4 regions of the Massilia putida genome follow, and region 2 is predicted to be linked to each of the others. Evidence: predicted binding sites of a transcription regulator. Region 2 holds the regulator's gene; each other region holds the start of a gene.

The links. Region 2 encodes sigma-54, which starts transcription at its own class of promoters, with help from an activator protein. Its sites were predicted from a motif close to TGGCANGNAANCTGCTTT; they were not measured.
Region 1: the regulator sigma-54 is predicted to act here: its motif matches at 2,547-2,564, upstream of BVG12_RS06940 (PEP-CTERM sorting domain-containing protein).
Region 3: the regulator sigma-54 is predicted to act here: its motif matches at 1,910-1,927, upstream of BVG12_RS24485 (PEP-CTERM sorting domain-containing protein).
Region 4: the regulator sigma-54 is predicted to act here: its motif matches at 2,515-2,532, upstream of BVG12_RS19000 (PEP-CTERM sorting domain-containing protein).

Annotation. Positions count from the first base shown of each region.
Region 1 covers NZ_CP019038.1:1,044,923-1,049,134, forward strand. The annotation lists gene gcl (glyoxylate carboligase) at 1-1,420, opposite strand, end outside; gene BVG12_RS06935 (LysR family transcriptional regulator) at 1,545-2,465, shown strand; gene BVG12_RS06940 (PEP-CTERM sorting domain-containing protein) at 2,598-3,230, shown strand; gene pdxR (MocR-like pyridoxine biosynthesis transcription factor PdxR) at 3,245-4,212, opposite strand, start outside.
Region 2 covers NZ_CP019038.1:4,520,115-4,524,326, forward strand. The annotation lists gene lptA (lipopolysaccharide transport periplasmic protein LptA) at 1-97, shown strand, start outside; gene lptB (LPS export ABC transporter ATP-binding protein) at 94-888, shown strand; gene BVG12_RS22290 (RNA polymerase factor sigma-54) at 891-2,390, shown strand; gene hpf (ribosome hibernation-promoting factor, HPF/YfiA family) at 2,461-2,820, shown strand; gene BVG12_RS22300 (enoyl-CoA hydratase/isomerase family protein) at 3,048-4,133, shown strand; gene BVG12_RS22305 (Rv1443c family protein) at 4,130-4,212, shown strand, end outside.
Region 3 covers NZ_CP019038.1:5,010,657-5,014,868, reverse strand. The annotation lists partial or broken gene BVG12_RS24490 (IS1182 family transposase) at 1-1,186, opposite strand, end outside; gene BVG12_RS24485 (PEP-CTERM sorting domain-containing protein) at 1,969-2,646, shown strand; gene BVG12_RS34235 (hypothetical protein) at 2,759-3,196, shown strand; gene BVG12_RS24475 (MBL fold metallo-hydrolase) at 3,253-4,212, opposite strand, start outside.
Region 4 covers NZ_CP019038.1:3,793,293-3,797,504, reverse strand. The annotation lists gene BVG12_RS19005 (primosomal protein N') at 392-2,401, shown strand; gene BVG12_RS19000 (PEP-CTERM sorting domain-containing protein) at 2,562-3,230, shown strand; gene BVG12_RS18995 (dihydrolipoyl dehydrogenase) at 3,321-4,212, shown strand, end outside.

The DNA.
Region 1 (4,212 bases), 3.5 Mb from region 2:
CGTTGTTCACGACCACGTGCAGGTAAGGCAGCTTGAATTGCGCGCCGACGGCCAGTTCCTCGATCATGAACTGGAAGTCGTAGTCGCCCGAGATCGCGACGACGTCCGTCTTGGCGCCGGATGCGACGACACCCAGTGCCGCCGGCACGGTCCAGCCCAGCGGGCCGGCCTGGCCGCAGTTGATCCAGTTGCGCGGCTTGTACACGTGCAGGAACTGCGCGGCGGCGATCTGCGACAGGCCGATCGTGCTGACGTAGGTCGTGTCCTTGCCGAAGGCGCGGTTCATCTCTTCGTACACGCGCTGCGGCTTGATCGGCGAGTTCTCGAAGTGCGTCTTGCGCAGCATGGTGCGCTTGCGTTCTTGGCATTGCGCGGCCCAGGCGCTGCGGTCCGGCAGGCCGCCGATCGATTTCATGCCGCGGGCGACGTCGATCAAGAGGTCCAGCGCGGCGCCGGCGTCGGAGACGATGCCGTAGTCCGGACCGAACACGCGGCCGATCTGGGTCGGTTCGATGTCGATGTGGACGAACTTGCGGCCTTTCTTGTACACGTCCACGGAGCCGGTGTGGCGGTTGGCCCAGCGGTTGCCGATGCCGATGACGAAGTCCGATTCCAGCATCGTCGCGTTGCCGTAGCGGTGCGACGTCTGCAGGCCGACCATGCCGGCCATCAGCGGGTGGTCGTCGGGGATCGCGCCCCAGCCCATCAAGGTCGGGATCACGGGCACGCCGACGATCTCGGCGAATTCCTGCAGGCGGGCCGCGGCATCCGCGTTGATCACGCCGCCGCCGCAGACGATCAGCGGGCGCTCGGCCGCGTTCAGCATGGCCAGGGCCTTTTCGGCCTGGGCGCGGGTCGCCGCGGGTTTGTAGACCGGCAGCGGTTCGTAGGTGTCGATGTCGAATTCGATCTCGGCCACCTGCACGTCGAACGGCAGGTCGATCAGCACCGGACCCGGACGGCTTGACCGCATCAGGTGGAACGCCTGCTGGACGACGCGCGGCAGCTGGTCCGGCTCGCGCACGGTGACCGCCCACTTGGTGACCGGCTTGGCGATGGTCTCGATGTCGACGGCCTGGAAGTCTTCCTTGTACAGGCGGGCACGCGGTGCCTGACCCGTAATGCATAGGATAGGTATCGAATCGGCCCAGGCGGAATACAGGCCCGTGATCATGTCGGTGCCGGCCGGGCCCGACGTGCCGATGCAGACGCCGATGTTGCCGGCCTTGGCGCGGGTATAGCCCTCGGCCATGTGCGAGGCGCCTTCCACGTGGCGGGCGAGCACGTGCTCGAAGCCGCCGTTCTTCTTCATCGCCGAGTAAAACGGGTTGATCGCGGCGCCGGGCACGCCGAACACCGTGGTCACACCTTCCTTGCGCAGCACTTCCGCCGCAGCGTCGATCGCTCTCATTCGGGCCATGTTCTCCTCCGTTGGTATGGTTGGTTTTGGACTGATGACCCAGCATAACGACAACCCACCGCGAGAAGAATTGCTGCTATTATCGGCTCTGTCGATACTTTAAGTATTGAATGGAAAAGGAAGCATGGATCGGTACACGGAAATACGCAGCTTTGTCCTCATCACGGAGAAAGGCAGTTTCGCCGGCGCGGCCTTGGCCGAAGGCGTGACGCCCGTCGTCATGGGCCGACGCCTGGACGCCCTGGAACAACGCCTCGGCGTGCGCCTGATGCACCGCTCGACGCGGGGCCTGACGCTGACGGCGCTGGGCGAACAATTCATCGAACCGTGCCGCCAGCTGCTGCGCGATTTCGACATCACGGAAAACAGCATCAGCGCGGGCCGCAGCACGGTGCGCGGGCACCTGGTCGTCTCCGCGCCGGCGGCGTTCGGCCGCAAGCACGTGGCGCCGCATGCGCCGGCTTTTCGCGCGATCCACACGGAACTCAAGATGTCGTTCAACTTCACGGACAGCGTCGTCGACCTCGTGCGCGAGGGATACGACATGTCGATCCGCATCGGCGAAGTGACGGACCCGAACTACGTCGCGATTCCGCTGTTCCCGAACCGGCGCGTTGTGTGCGGCACGCCCGACTACTTCGACCGCAACGGCGTGCCGCGCACGCCGGAAGATCTCGCGCGCCATAACTGCCTGGCGTTCAATCTGCAGGGCGGGCAGCAGCGCGGCTGGACGTTCCAGCGCGACGGCAAGCTGTTCGCCGTGCGCGTGGACGGCGACCTCGCCTGCAACGACGGCGAGCTGCTGTTCGACTGGGTGAAACAGGGCCTCGGCATCGGCTGGCGCTCGACGTGGGAAATCCAGGCCCAGCTGAAACGGGGGGAACTGGTGACGGTGCTGGACGAATACGCGGTCGGGAATTACCCGATCCAGGCCGTGTTCCCGCAGCAGCGCTTTCTGCCTGCGAAGATCCGGCACTTCATCGATCACCTCAAGGCGGTCTACAACACGCCGGGGTACTGGGAGCGGCAGCTGGGCGCGGGCTGAGTGTCGGGTTTCCTTACAGCATGCGCCGTAAACACGCGCTGTAACCGGTTAGCGCTTTGAAATCATGACGTTTTTTCCCATTGGCACGGGTTTTGCTGAGGCATGGCTCCAAAACAATCCAAAGGGAAATCGATGAAACTCACGCAAAAACTCGCAGCCGCAGTCGCTCTCGCCGCAGCGTCGTGCGCCGCGCAGGCCACGACGGTCTACACGGACGAAGCCTCGTTCCTCGCAGCCGCCGGCGGCTCGCTGGCGTTCGAAAGTTTCGAGACGGTCCAGTCCAGCACGGCCACGCAGTACAACTTCAACGACGTGTCCTTCTCCTGCGCGGGCACGACCTGGTGCCCCGGCTTCTTCGGCACGTCGCAGCTGTTTGCCCACGATGGCCTGCAGACGGTGTTCTTCGCCTCGCCCGACACGTCGACCTTCACGTTCGCGCATGCCGTCAACGCCTTCGGCATCTGGATCGGCGACGCCGGCACCACGGGGCCGCTCACGCTGAACGTGACACTGGACGGTGCCGGATCGGTGCCGGCGCTCACGAATTACACCGGCCCGTCCCTTGGCTGGCAGTACTTCGGCCTCGTCTCCGATACGCCGTTCACCGCCCTGACCTTCGCCCCGTCGAACACCAACGACGGCATCTACTTCGATGCGCTGCATTATGGCCCGGCCGGCGCAAACGCCGTCCCCGAACCGGGCAGCGTCCTGCTGCTGGGCATCGCCGGCGCCGGCCTGCTGGTCTCGCGCCGCAAGCGCCGCTGACACGACGTGCCGATTCAGCCGCGGACGATCCCCGCGAGCACACGGAACAGCGGATCGATGCGCTCCTCCGGCACCGCCGCATACCCCAGCATCAGCCCGCGCCGCGTATTCGGCGCGTGCGCGTCCGCGTAGTAGGCGGACAGCGGCCGCGTGAGGATTCCCGCCTCGCGCGCGGCCGCGCTGATCGCCACGTCGTCCGCATCGTCCGGCAGCGCCAGCACGAGGTGCAGGCCGGCGTCGCTGCCGAGGATCTCGGCCCCCGTACCGAGATGCGTGCGGATCGCCATCTGCAGCGCTTTCAGGCGCGCCCCGTACAGCTGGCGCATGCGCCGCACGTGCGACGAAAAATGGCCTTCACCGATGAAGTCCGCCAGCACGGCGTGCAGGAAACCCTGGCCGTCGCGGTACATCTCCGCGTTCGCGCGCGCGAAGCTCGCGGCGAGCGGCGGCGGCACCACCATGAAACCGATGCGCAGGCCGGGGAACAGCGTCTTGCTGAACGTGCCGAGATAGATCGTGCGCGCATGCTGGTCCAGGCCCTGCAGCGACGCGAGCGGCGGCCCGCCGTAGCGGAACTCGCTGTCGTAGTCATCCTCCACGATCCAGGCATCGTTCTGCGCCGCGTATTCCAGCAGTAGCCGCCGGCGCGCGAGACTCATCACGGGGCCCAGCGGATACTGGTGCGACGGCGTGACGAAGATGAAGCGCGGCGGCGCGCGCATCGCGTCGTCCGTCACGCACATGCCCTCGCCATCGACGGGAATCGCGACGGGATCGAGGCCGCTCGACCGGATCACGTTGCGCGTGCCCCAATAGCACGGGTCTTCGACCCAGGCGCGGTCGCCGCCCTCCCCCAGCAAGGTCGACACGAGCTGGATCGCCTGGTGCGTCCCCGACGTCATGATCACCTGCTCCGCCGTGCAGTCGACCGAGCGCGCCGTGCGCAGGTGGCTCGCGATCGCCTCGCGCAGCGCCGGGTGAC
Region 2 (4,212 bases):
GCCGGGCAATGGCCGCGGCAGCATCACGCTGCAGCCGCACCGTGCGCCGGCGCAGGCGACCCCGGCGGCCGCCCCGGCACCGGCGGGCAAGCAATGACGGAGGCCCGCACGATGGACGTACGCACCGAGGTTCCGCCGGTCGAATGCGGCGGCAGCACGCTGGTCGTCAAGGGCCTGCAGAAGAGCTACGGCAAGCGCCTCGTGGTGCGCGACGTGTCGCTGCAGGTCGCGTGCGGCGAAGTCGTCGGCCTGCTGGGGCCGAACGGCGCGGGCAAGACGACGTCGTTCTACATGATCGTGGGCCTGGTGCCGTCGGACGCCGGCAGCATCGACATCAACGGCACCGACATCATGCGCCTGCCGATCCACCGGCGCGCGCTGCTGGGCCTGTCGTACCTGCCGCAGGAAGCGTCGGTGTTCCGCAAGCTGACGGTCGAAGAGAACATCCGCGCCGTGCTGGAATTGCAGCGCGAGAACGGCAAGCCGCTGACCAAGACGCGCATCGCCGAACGCCTCGACGAGCTGCTGACCGAGCTGCAGATCGAAAAGTTGCGCGAGAGCCCGGCCCTGTCGCTGTCGGGCGGCGAGCGCCGCCGCGTGGAGATCGCGCGCGCCCTCGCGACCAATCCGCGCTTCGTGCTGCTGGACGAACCGTTCGCCGGCGTGGATCCAATTGCCGTCATCGAGATCCAACGTATCGTGCGCTTCCTGAAGGAGCGCGGCATCGGCGTGCTGATCACGGACCATAATGTGCGCGAGACGCTCGGCATCTGCGACCGCGCCTACATCATCAACCAGGGGGCGGTGCTGGCATCCGGCCGACCCGACGACATCATCGCCAATGAATCGGTGCGCCGCGTTTACCTGGGCGAACACTTCCGAATGTAGTCATGAAACAGACGCTGCAACTCAAGACTTCACAGCACCTTGCACTGACGCCCCAACTCCAGCAATCGATCCGGCTGTTGCAGCTGTCGACTCTGGAGCTGCACCAGGAAATCGAGCAGGTCTTGAGCGAGAACCCCTTGCTCGAACGGCTCGACGATCCGCTCGACCGGTCGGTGCGCCTGCTGGCCGACGGCGCCATCAACAGCGCGCCGGCATCGACGCAGGCCGGTGAGGCGCCGGCCGCGCAGGGCTCGGGCGAGGAGGGCGGCGCGCCCGCCGAGCATGGCAATGGCGAGAACGGCGAAGCGGGTGGCGACAGCGGCGAAGGCGGCGGCAGCGAAGCCGGCGAGGACTGGGGCGAGTACGGCCGCAGCGGCAGCGGCGGCGACGATGAAGACGGCCGCCCGCAACTGGAAGCGAGTCCCGTCACGCTGCGCGAGCACCTGATGGAGCAGGTGCGCCTGACGTGCTGCGCGCCGCGCGACTGCGCGCTCGTGGAACTCGTCGTCGATGCGCTGGACGACAACGGTTATCTGGAAGAGCCGCTGGAAGACATCCACGCGCGCCTGCCGGCCGAACTGGAGATCGAGTTCGAGGAATTGCGCATGGCGCTCGCCCTCGTGCAAAGCATGGACCCGCCCGGCGTGGGTGCGCGCAGCGCGGCCGAATGCCTGGCCCTGCAGATCCGCCGCATGCCCGGCGTGCCGCTCGTCACGCGGCGCATGGCGCTCGTCATCGTCGAAAAATACCTGACGTGGTTCGCGCAGCGTGAATTCAACAAGCTCAAAAAGGCGCTCGATTGCGACGACGAAGACCTGCGCGAAGCCCAGGCCGTCATCCGCCAGTGCAACCCCCATCCGGGCGCGGCGTTCGCCTCGGATGTGTCGGACTTCGTCGTGCCCGACGTGATCGTGCGCCGCGCCAAGGACGGCTGGAGCGTGCAGCTGAATCCGGAAGTGATGCCGCGCCTGCGCGTGAACAGCCTGTACGCCTCGCTGATGAAGCAGGGGAAATCAGAAACACAGCTGGGTGCACAGTTGCAGGAAGCCAAGTGGCTCATCAAGAATATGCGGCAGCGCTTCGACACGATCCTGCGCGTGGCCCAGGCTATTGTGGATCGCCAGCGCAACTTTTTCTCGCATGGCGCAGTCGCGATGCGGCCCCTTGTTTTACGTGAGATAGCTGATACACTAGGTCTACACGAGAGCACAATTTCTCGAGTCACAACTCAGAAATATATGCTGACCCCGCACGGCATGTTCGAGTTGAAGTATTTCTTCGGGAGTCACGTTGCCACCGAAGCGGGAGGCGAAGCATCGTCGACGGCAATACGGGCCCTCATCGTACAACTGACAGGAGCAGAAGACCCCAAGAATCCCTTATCCGACAGCAAGATCGCGGAGATGCTAGGGGAACAGGGAATGGTGATCGCGCGGCGCACGGTCGCGAAGTACCGTGAGGCGCTGAAGATTCCACCCGTCAGCCTCCGCAAATCCTTGTAGCAAACTCTTGCAACAACGTTGCCATTTGCGCTTGATGCGCGCACGGCAACGCATCTTCAAAGGAGTGTGTATGAATCTCACAATCAGCGGACATCATCTCGATGTAACTCCAGCCATCCGAGAATACGTACAGAACAAGCTCGAACGCATCACCCGCCATTTCGATCAAGTGATCGATTCCCACGTCATCCTCTGCATCGACAATCTCACCGAGAAAGAAAAACGCCAGAAAGCGGAGATCAACCTGCGTGTCGCGGGCAAGATCGTCCATGTCGCCAGTGCCGCGCACGATTTATATGCCGCGATCGACATGCTGATGGACCGCCTCGACCGTCAGGTCGTCAAGTACAAGCAAATGCTCAAGGATCATGACAACGCGTGCATCAAGCGCATGTCCGAAGGAGGAGAGGAAGCTGCCGTCGCGGCGTGATACCACGCCAGCCGCAGCACCGAGGAACGAAGGGCGCATTGGCGCCCTTTTCGTTTTTATGGGCGCTACAATGTATCTCTGATTATTTCAATAACAAGGAGGAGCCTCGCAAAACCGTCGCGAGCGGCAGCAATGTTGTTTGAGAAGCGCAGCTGTACGACGAGTACAGCGAGCATCGCGGAACGACAGTGCAACGCGCAGCAGGTTTTTCGACGCGCCGAAGAGACATGACCGAACACGTACTGACGCGGATCGCCAACCGCACGGGCATCATCACCCTGGACCGACCGAAAGCGCTGAACTCGCTGTCGCTGGACATGGTCCGCGCACTCACTGCGACGCTGCTCGCCTGGCGCGAACATGCCGGCATCGACGCCGTCGTCATCGCCAGCACGAGCGAGAAAGCCTTGTGCGCCGGCGGCGACATCCGCTTCTTCCATGAGGCCGGCAAAGCCACGCCGCAGACGGGCAGTCCGCTGCTGGAAGATTTCTTCACCGAGGAATACGCGCTCAACCACCTGATCCACTTTTACCCGAAGCCGTATATCGCGCTGATGGATGGCGTGGTGATGGGCGGCGGCATGGGCATCGCCCAGGGCGGGCCGGATTGCGGCCTGCGCATCGTGACGGAGCGCTCGAAGATCGCCATGCCCGAGGTGAACATCGGCCTGTTTCCGGACGTGGGCGGCAGCCACTTCCTGTCGCATGCGCCGGGCCGCCTAGGCCACTACCTTGGCGTGACGGGCGTGACCATCGGCGCCGCGGACGCCATCTACGTCGGCCTGGCCGACGTGTTCGTACCGGCCGCCCAACTGGACGCGCTGCGCGCGCTGATCGAGTCGACGCCAGGCGCGGAACTGCCGGGCGCGATCCGCGCGTTTGCCGCGCCGTTCGCGCCCGACGCCGGCGAGCTGGCAGCGCAGCGCGAGGCGATCGACCGCCACTTCGGCGCGGACTCCGTCGCGGCCGTGATGGCATCGCTGGAAACCGATGCGAGCCCGTTCGCGCACAAGACGCTGGCCACGATGCGCCAGCGCTCGCCGCTGATGATGTCCGTGACGCGCGAGATGCTCGTGCGCGGCGCAAGCCTCGGCGTGGCCGACTGCCTGCGCATGGAACGCTCGCTCGTGCGCCGCACGTTCGAACACGGCGAGGTGCTGGAAGGCGTGCGCGCGCTCGTGATCGACAAGGACAATACGCCGCAGTGGAAACCGCCTCTGCTCGCCGACGTCACGCCGGAGATGGTGGCGTGGTTTTTCGCGCCCGTGTGGCCGGCGCACGCGCATCCGCTGCGCGATCTGCGCGATTCGTGATCGAACTGCGCTTCGAGTCCGAGCTGGCCGCCGCACCGGACACGGTGTGGCGATGGGCGACGTCGGTCGACGGCATTGC
Region 3 (4,212 bases), 490 kb from region 2:
GCTCCCATCGCGTTACACGTCTATTCGGGCTCGGCGTGCATTTTTCCTTGAGCGGGCACCCCTGGCAATTCGAGCTCCAGTACCGGTGGTTTGTCATGCCTTTCTCGACAGTCGCAAAACGCCAGATCAGTGCCTCACCTGCCGGACAACGGTACTCGTTCTTGTGCGGATCATAAATGAAGTCAGCCTTGTCGAATCGCCCGTCGGCCTTGGCGCCCGAGGTCTTCGTCGGTGGCACCAGGGCGAAGATTCCGGCCTCGTGACACGCAAGGATTTCCTCACCCTTGAAGTAACCACGGTCGGCAATCGCGGTCAGTATCGGTGTGCCGATGACTGTGCGCGCCTTCTTGGCCATCCCGGACAGTTGATCGCGATCGCTACCGTTGTTTGTCACGTCGTGTTCGACGATCAAATGATGCCGGGTGTCGACTGCGGTTTGGACGTTGTAGCCGACGATGCCGCTGCCCCGTGTCATCATCGAGCGAGCGTCCGGATCGGTCAGCGAAATCTGCGTTTCCCCTGTCTCTTCCAGCTTCGCTTCGATTTCGCGGAGCTTGGTCATCTGCTCCTTCAGCGACGCGATCTTGTCGTTGAGACGGACAGTTTTCGCTTGTATGGCAGCAGGTTCCTGCCGGTCGGCCGTGTCGAGCTCTGCCAGATAGCGAGTGATGTTGGCCTCGATCTCCTCCATCCTGCGCTTGAGCTTTGCGCCAGTGAAGTTGCGGTCGCTGCTGTTGACGGCCTTGAACTTGCTGCCGTCGATCGCGACCACCGCGTCCGAAAACAAATCCAGCTGCTGGCACAACACAACGAACTGGCGGCAGACATTGCGAATGGCCTTGCCGTTGTCCTTGCGGAAGTTCGCTATCGTCTTGAAGTCGGGCCTCAGGCGCTGTGTCAGCCACATCAATTCGACGTTACGCTGGGCTTCACGTTCGAGTCGCCGGCTCGACTGGATACGATTGAGATAGCCGTAAATGTAAAGCTTCAGAAGCACGGCCGGGTGGTAAGCGGGCCGCCCCGTTTTCGCAGGCTGCACACCTTTGAATCCAAGCCCGCCAAGGTCCAGCTCTTCAACGAAGACATCGACCACGCGTACCGGGTTGTCCTCGGCAACGTAGTCGTCCAAGAGCTCGGGCAGCAGCGTGCCCTGTCCTCGATTCTCGCCTTCGATAAAGCGCTTCATGTCGCATCCGTATTGATGAGATACTGACTCAACGTTTACTGGGCCGGTTCCGTTTACCTGGGCCTGCGTTTTTACACGGCCTGGGCCAGGAGCGGACCCAATGCTGACACCTAGCTATAAGAGCTATAAGGCAGGCCCAGGTAACTCACAAGCCCTGGTTACCAGGTTCCAGGAGTTTGAACCGGCTGAACGTCCTGAGAGTGCTGACGGGGTCGGGTATTTCCGAAAGATCCAATCAGTAGACCGACAGTAGTCCGTGTCGATATGGCCGAGATTGGACAAGAGCAACCTTCACTTGCGCCAAATATAACGACCAGATATGTTCTGCATCCGCCGGCCGCCACACTGTCGTTTTAAAATGGTTCCAATCGGAATTCTTTCGATCCGTCAACGCATTCGAGACCGCAATTAGTGGCATTCAACTGAACAACGAATCCGGCGCACGACGCCCCAGGCAGCGCAGTAACTTTCCGAGCTTTGTGCACTATCCAGGACATTTCTTTGATTCTATTTATGTTGCGCAGAGAATACGCTTTACAATATTAATTCATTTCAGAAAGATCTTATCCATGTCGAATGATCTAATTTGTGAGTTTATTTATTTTGGATGATCCGGATTTAATCGATTTAAAATAGTTGCCGTTGTCGGGAATTTTTACAGGATATCGAATACAAAAGGCTGGAACGATTGCAAGTTATTGATGCGCTAGATAAAAATCCTCATGGCACAAAAAATGCTTTGGAACGCTCTGCAACAATTTACTACAACTCAAGGAGCCATTATGTCCATCGCATCAAAATTTGCTGCAGTAGGGATCTTATCGGGTGCTTGTCTTGCCGCGCAAGCTACCCCGGTTACATATATCGGTGGTGACAACAATGTATCGTCGCTCGCGCAAATGGTAAATTCAACGGCTGCCGAGGCAGCGTTTCTTGCCGCGGCCGGCAGTCTCAACACAGTGGATTTTGAAAGTCCCGTGCCGGCCACTATTTCCATCACCGGGGGAACTACAACCGACAACTCTGGATGTGGCGCCTTGTGCGGGTTCAACACGACTGCAGGTGGATCGTTCTTCCGGAGCCTGTTTGGCGGTTCGGTGACATTCACCTTTTCTAATCCGGTCGACGCTTTCGGCTTTTACGTTACCGGCTTGCAGACGGATCTCGTACCGCAGCAGACGATCGTCTACACCGATGGTTCATCGACTACTCAGACCATTAATGTGCCTTCTGCGACCAATGGAGGCAGTGCGTTCATCGGCTTTATTGACTCCGGCAGCCTTATTTCCAGTGTCATCTTCAATGCCACAAACGACATCGTCGCGTTCGACGATTTACGTTATGGCCACGCACAAGCTACTCCCGGCGGCCCCGGCAATAATGTTCCAGAGCCTGCATCTCTTGCCCTGATAGGCCTGGGTTTCGCGGGCCTTGCTTCGGCTCGGCGTCACAAGAAATAAGTTCTCGTATTGTTGTACGGCTAGCGTAGCGCCGCTCTCTACGCTAGCCGCGGCCTTTCCCCGCCACGACCGACACCTTCGACAGGTATGATGTCCCTATCGGAGGTGTTACGTGGCGCGTGAAAGCGCGACATATCAAAGCCACTTCGGATCGGTTTCTCATTGGCGGCAGCTCAACCGCAACGTCTCATTCTCGCGCGCAATCACCCGCACGGCCTCGCTGTCGCCGCAGCGATACAATCCGCAACCGCTTGACCTCGCCCCATGCCGGATCGCCGCACAGCTGGTTGCCGGCATGGACATTCCCGTTGTTGCGCTCGATTTCATTGCGCACCGCGCGCCGTGCATCGCACGTCGCACCGTACGCGCCGTATTCCGCGTCTTCGATGAATACACGGCTCCAGCCGCGATGCGGGCCACCCTCGCCGCGCGCATCGCGCTGGCCGGCGGCGTAGCCGTCGTCGTAACCACGGCGATATTCTGCGCTTTGGGCGAATGCGGACGCCGACGCGGCGGTCAACGCGCGGATGGCGGCGATCTGTACGCATGAGCACAGTGTGTCGGCCAGAGCCAGGACAAGCTGTCGATGCCGCCGTAAGAGACGTTTCAGTCTGTAAGGGCGAGCAGGCGCCGCAACTGCGCCCGCTGGTAGGCGCCGAAGCTGTCGCTGAACAGGCAGCGGATCAGCGGATCGTCGACGACGTCTGCGTCCGCCAGGTCGCGCTCCGTGCCGGCGTCGAACACGGCGTCGTTGATCCTCATGTACATCGACGTCAGCGACTCGCCCAGCGCCAGCGCCGCGTACAGCTTCGCGGCGGGGATGTCGGTGGTCCAGCCCAGCGGACCGCCATCGTCCCCGCCGTGCGTCGCGCCGCCCGGCTCCAGGCGGTAGCGGAAGCGCGTGACGTCGCCCGCGTGATCGTAGACCGACAATTGCCAGACGCGGGGCGTGTCGAAATACTCGCCGGCGTCGTCAAGGCCGGCGTATGTCTCCGGCAGGCCGGTGCGGCAGTAGTCCAGTACGCGCGTCCACTGTGCTGCCGTCAGCGCGGGGAAATGGCGGGCGATCGCGCTCGTGGACGGCGCGTCGGCATTGCCTTCGTAGACGTAGTCGACGTCCTGATCGCCGGCGGGGATGACCCAGTCCAGCGGCGGCGCCGGATGCAGCCCGCCGGCGTCCAGGCGCATCGACGCCGAGGGATTCATGCGCACCACCCGCGCCTGCGGCAGCGCGGCCTCGACCTCCTGCGCGAACTGCGCATACGAGATGGGGAAGAACGCGCGGTTGTACCACGACCACGGCTCGAGCGCGAACTGGCAGGAACTCGGCACGACATAACGCGGCGCCAGGGCCTGCAGCTGGACCAGCGCATCCTCCGGCAGCGCGGGCGGCGCGGGCGCGGCGCGCGATGGGGCCAGCACCTCGATCTCGCGCATCGTCTGGAACGGCCACAGCACGAGGTCCCACGGCTTTTCCGCGACCAGGCGGGCGAGCGCCGCATCGTCGATCCAGGAATCGACCACGTTCAGGACGTTCAGCCCGGCGGCGCGGATCTGGAACATCGA
Region 4 (4,212 bases), 730 kb from region 2:
GATGAACTCCCGAGGGAGTGACCAGTTATCCACCGAAGCTGTCAGCCCATTGTTCACAAAGTTATGCACAGGTTCTGTGAATAATCCGGAAAAGTGCTTCGTTTACCGTGGTTTACAGGTTTTCTTCAAGTATTGCATCAAGATTTTGCTGCACTGCGCTTAAGTTCTTCACCGGAAAGGCACAGTTATGCACAGAAGCGCTGAGGCGATAGGATATTTCGCGTGCTCAAAGTTGAAAAACGTAAACGCTTGAATTTATAGGTAAATTTTCTCGCTGTGCATAGAGAATTTCCTAACGTTTTGATCTAGCGTAAACCTTCTCCACGGTCAACTTTTCCATTTTCCACAAAGTTTTCCACAGTTTTCCACAGCTTCTCGACAAGGTACCGGATTGTCCCACCACTGCATCCTGCAAATCGCGCTCGACACGCCGCTCGACAGCCTGTTCGACTACCGCTGGGCATGCGAACCCGGTAGCGAGCCGGCGGTCGGGCAGCTGGCGCTCGTGAACTTCGGGCGGCGCGAGGCGATCGGGTTGATCGTCGCCGTCAAGCACGAGACGGACGTCCCGGCCGACAAGCTGAAGGATGCGCTGGCCGTGCGCAGCCAACTGTCGCCGTTGCCGGAGCGGTGGATCGCGCTGGCGCGCTTCGCCGCCGCCTACTACCACCGGCCGCTGGGCGAGGTGGCGATGCCGGGGCTGCCGAAGAATGTGCGGCTGTCGACGACGGTGGCGCTGGACCGCGCGCTGAAAAAACTGGCCAAGCTGGAAGACGTCCACGATCCCCTGCCAGCCGATATGCCGATCTTGAACGCGGCCCAGCAGCAGGCGGCGGACGCCATCGGCGGCGCGAGAGGATTCAGCCCGATGCTGCTGTACGGCGTCACGGGCAGCGGCAAGACCGAGGTCTATCTGCAAGCCTGCGCGCAGGTGCTGCAGCGCGACGCCGATGCGCAGATCCTGATCCTCGTCCCCGAGATCAACCTGACGCCGCAGCTGGAAGCGAACATCCGCGCGCGTTTTCCCGGCGTGATGCTGGCGACGCTGCACAGCAGCCTGTCGGAAGGCGAGCGCATGCTGCACTGGCTGGCTGCGCACACGGGCCGCGCGCGCATCGTGCTGGGCACGCGGCTGGCGATTCTCGCGTCGCTGCCGAACCTGAAAATGATCGTCATCGACGAGGAGCACGACCCGTCGTACAAGCAGCAGGAAGGCCTGCGCTATTCGGCGCGCGACCTGGCCGTGTGGCGCGCGCGCCAGCTCGGCATTCCCATCGTGCTCGGGTCCGCGACGCCGTCGCTGGAAAGCTGGCACCACGCGCAGACGGGCCGCTACCGCTGCTTCGCCCTGCGCGAGCGCGCCGTGCGCGACGCCGTGCTGCCGCGCGTAAAACTGATCGACATGGAGCGCGACAAGCCGAAAGAGGGGCTGACGTCGACCCTGATGCAGGCGCTGCGGCTGCGCATCGAGCGGGGCGAGCAATCGCTGCTGTTCCTGAACCGGCGCGGCTACGCGCCCGTGCTGTGCTGCGAAGCGTGCGGCTGGATCAGCAACTGCACGCGCTGTACGGCATTCATGGTCCTGCACCGGCCCGAGCGGCGGCTGCGCTGCCATCACTGCTCGCTCGAACTGCGCATCCCGCACGCGTGCCCGACGTGCGGCAACGTCGACTTGCAGCCGCTGGGCCGCGGCACCCAGCGCGTCGAGGAAGGCCTGCAATCGTTGTTCCCGCAGGCGCGCATCCTGCGCATCGACGCCGATTCCACGCGCCGCAAGGGCAGTGCGCAGGAAGCGTTCGACACCGTGCACCGCGGCGACGTCGACATCCTGATCGGCACGCAGATGGTCGCGAAAGGCCACGACTTCAAAAAGCTGACGCTCGTCGGCGTGCTGAATCCGGACACGGCGCTGTTCTCGCAGGATTACCGCGCCAGCGAGAGATTGTTCGCGCAGCTGATGCAGGTGGCCGGGCGCGCCGGCCGCGCCGGATTGGAATCGGAGGTGCTGATCCAGTCGCGCTATTGCCAGCATCCGCTGTACGGCGCCGTGATGCGGCACGACTACGACCGCTTCGCCGGCAGCCTGCTGGAAGAGCGCCACCAGGCCGCGCTGCCGCCGTACATGTACCAGGCGCTGCTGCGCGCCGAGGCGCCCGAACTGGCGACGGCCATCGAATTCCTCGAGGCCGCGCGTGATGCGGTGCCGTCGGACACGGTCGTCATCAACGAACCGATCCCGATGACGATGACCCGCGTGCACAACGTCGACCGCGCCCAGCTGCTCGTCGAATCGAATTCGCGGCCGGCCCTGCAGGCGTTTCTCAATGAGTGGGTCGACGCATTGAGGGCGATGAAGTCGCGGGTGCGGTGGTCGCTCGAGGTCGATCCGCTCGATATCTGACGCCGGCGCCGTGTCGGAAAATCTTACACTCGGCTGTGCAACGCGCATCGCCTCATCGTGAGAATTTACTTAAGTGCTTCATTTATTGGGACTTTTTTCTTTAATTTCTTGGCTGGAATGATTGTTGCTTGATATAAATCATTATATCCAAGGAGCCAATATGAAATCCCTCAAACTGGTGTGCGCAAGTGTCCTCGCAGCGTTGTCGATGAATGTCCACGCGGACGTGTTGTACACAAATGGAAGCGCCACGGGCGATTCTGGCCGCTGCGCGGAAGACAGCGGTGCCTGCAGCGGGTCGTGGGTCGTCTATGACAGCTTCGACCTGGCTGCGAATTCGCGCATCGATTCGATCACCTGGACGGCGATCCTGTACGGCGGCCTGGGCGATTACCGCGGCGCCCGCGCATGGATCTATGACAACGATCCGGCATTCAACGGCGGCCAGCTGCTTTCCACGATCGCCACCCAGTCGAACGCGCCGGTGCAAAACAACCATGTGGGCGGCGCCTACGATATCTCGCTGACCGGCCTCGACATCAACCTGGCCGCGGGCACGTATTGGCTCGGCATGGAAAATTCGACCAAGACGAACTACGCCACCGTGGCCTGCTCGGACTGCGTGAACGGCTACATGACGCAGCAGGGTTTCTCCAACGGCGCATTGTTTTATGCGACCACCAGCAGCCGCGACCTGGCATTCCAGATCAATGGCGAAGTCATCCAGGCCGCCAAGGCTGAAGTGCCCGAGCCTGCCACGCTGGCACTCGTGGCCGTGGCGCTGGCCGGCATGGGTGTGAGCCGCCGCCGCAAGTCCGCCTCGAAGTAAGCCCGGGACTGCATGTCCTGCTCAACCGTTGCACGCCATGTCGAAAACGCGAAAACAGCGTATCGTCATGGCTGAACGAAGGAGGATTACATGCAGAAACTGAGGGTCGATGTCGCCGTGATCGGTGCCGGTACGGCCGGCCTGGTCGCCTATCGCGCCGCCAGGGCGCAGGGTGCGCGGACCGTGATGATCGAGCGCGGCGTGTACGGCACCACGTGCGCGCGCGTGGGCTGCATGCCCAGCAAGCTGTTGATCGCCGCCGCCGAGGCCGCCCACATGCTCCACCTCGCGCCCGAGTTCGGCGTCCATCCGGGCACGACGCGTATCGACGGTGTCGCCGTGATGGCGCGCGTGCGGCGCGAACGCGATCGCTTCGTCGGCTTCGTGCTCGAAGGCGTCGATGCCATGCCGGTTGAGGACAAGGTGCGCGGCCACGCCCGCTTCATCGATCCGCACACGTTGATGGTCGACGACCACACCGAAATCGATGCGCGCCGCGTCGTCATCGCGACCGGTTCCAGCCCGACCCTGCTGCCGACCCTGCAGAACGTGGGGCCGGGCGTGATCACGAGCGACGACGTGTTTTATTGGAACGACCTGCCGCGATCCGTGGCCGTGATCGGCACGGGCGTCATCGGCCTGGAAATCGGCCAGGCGCTGTCCCGTCTGGGCGTGCGCACGCGCATGGTCGCGCGCGGCGGCAGCGTGGCGCAATTGACCGACCCGGTCGTGCTCAAGACGGCTTCTCGCGTGCTGAGCGAGGAAATGGACATCCACTTCCAGTCGCGCATCCTGCGCGCCGAGCAGGACGGCGACGACGTCGTGCTGACGACGGGCCGCCACGACGAAGCGATCACGGAGCGTTTTCAATACGTGCTGCAGGCCGCCGGCCGCACGCCGAACGTGCACGACCTCGGCCTGGAAAACGCGGACATCGCGCTGGACGGCAACGGCGTGCCCTTGTTCGATCCGCGCACCATGC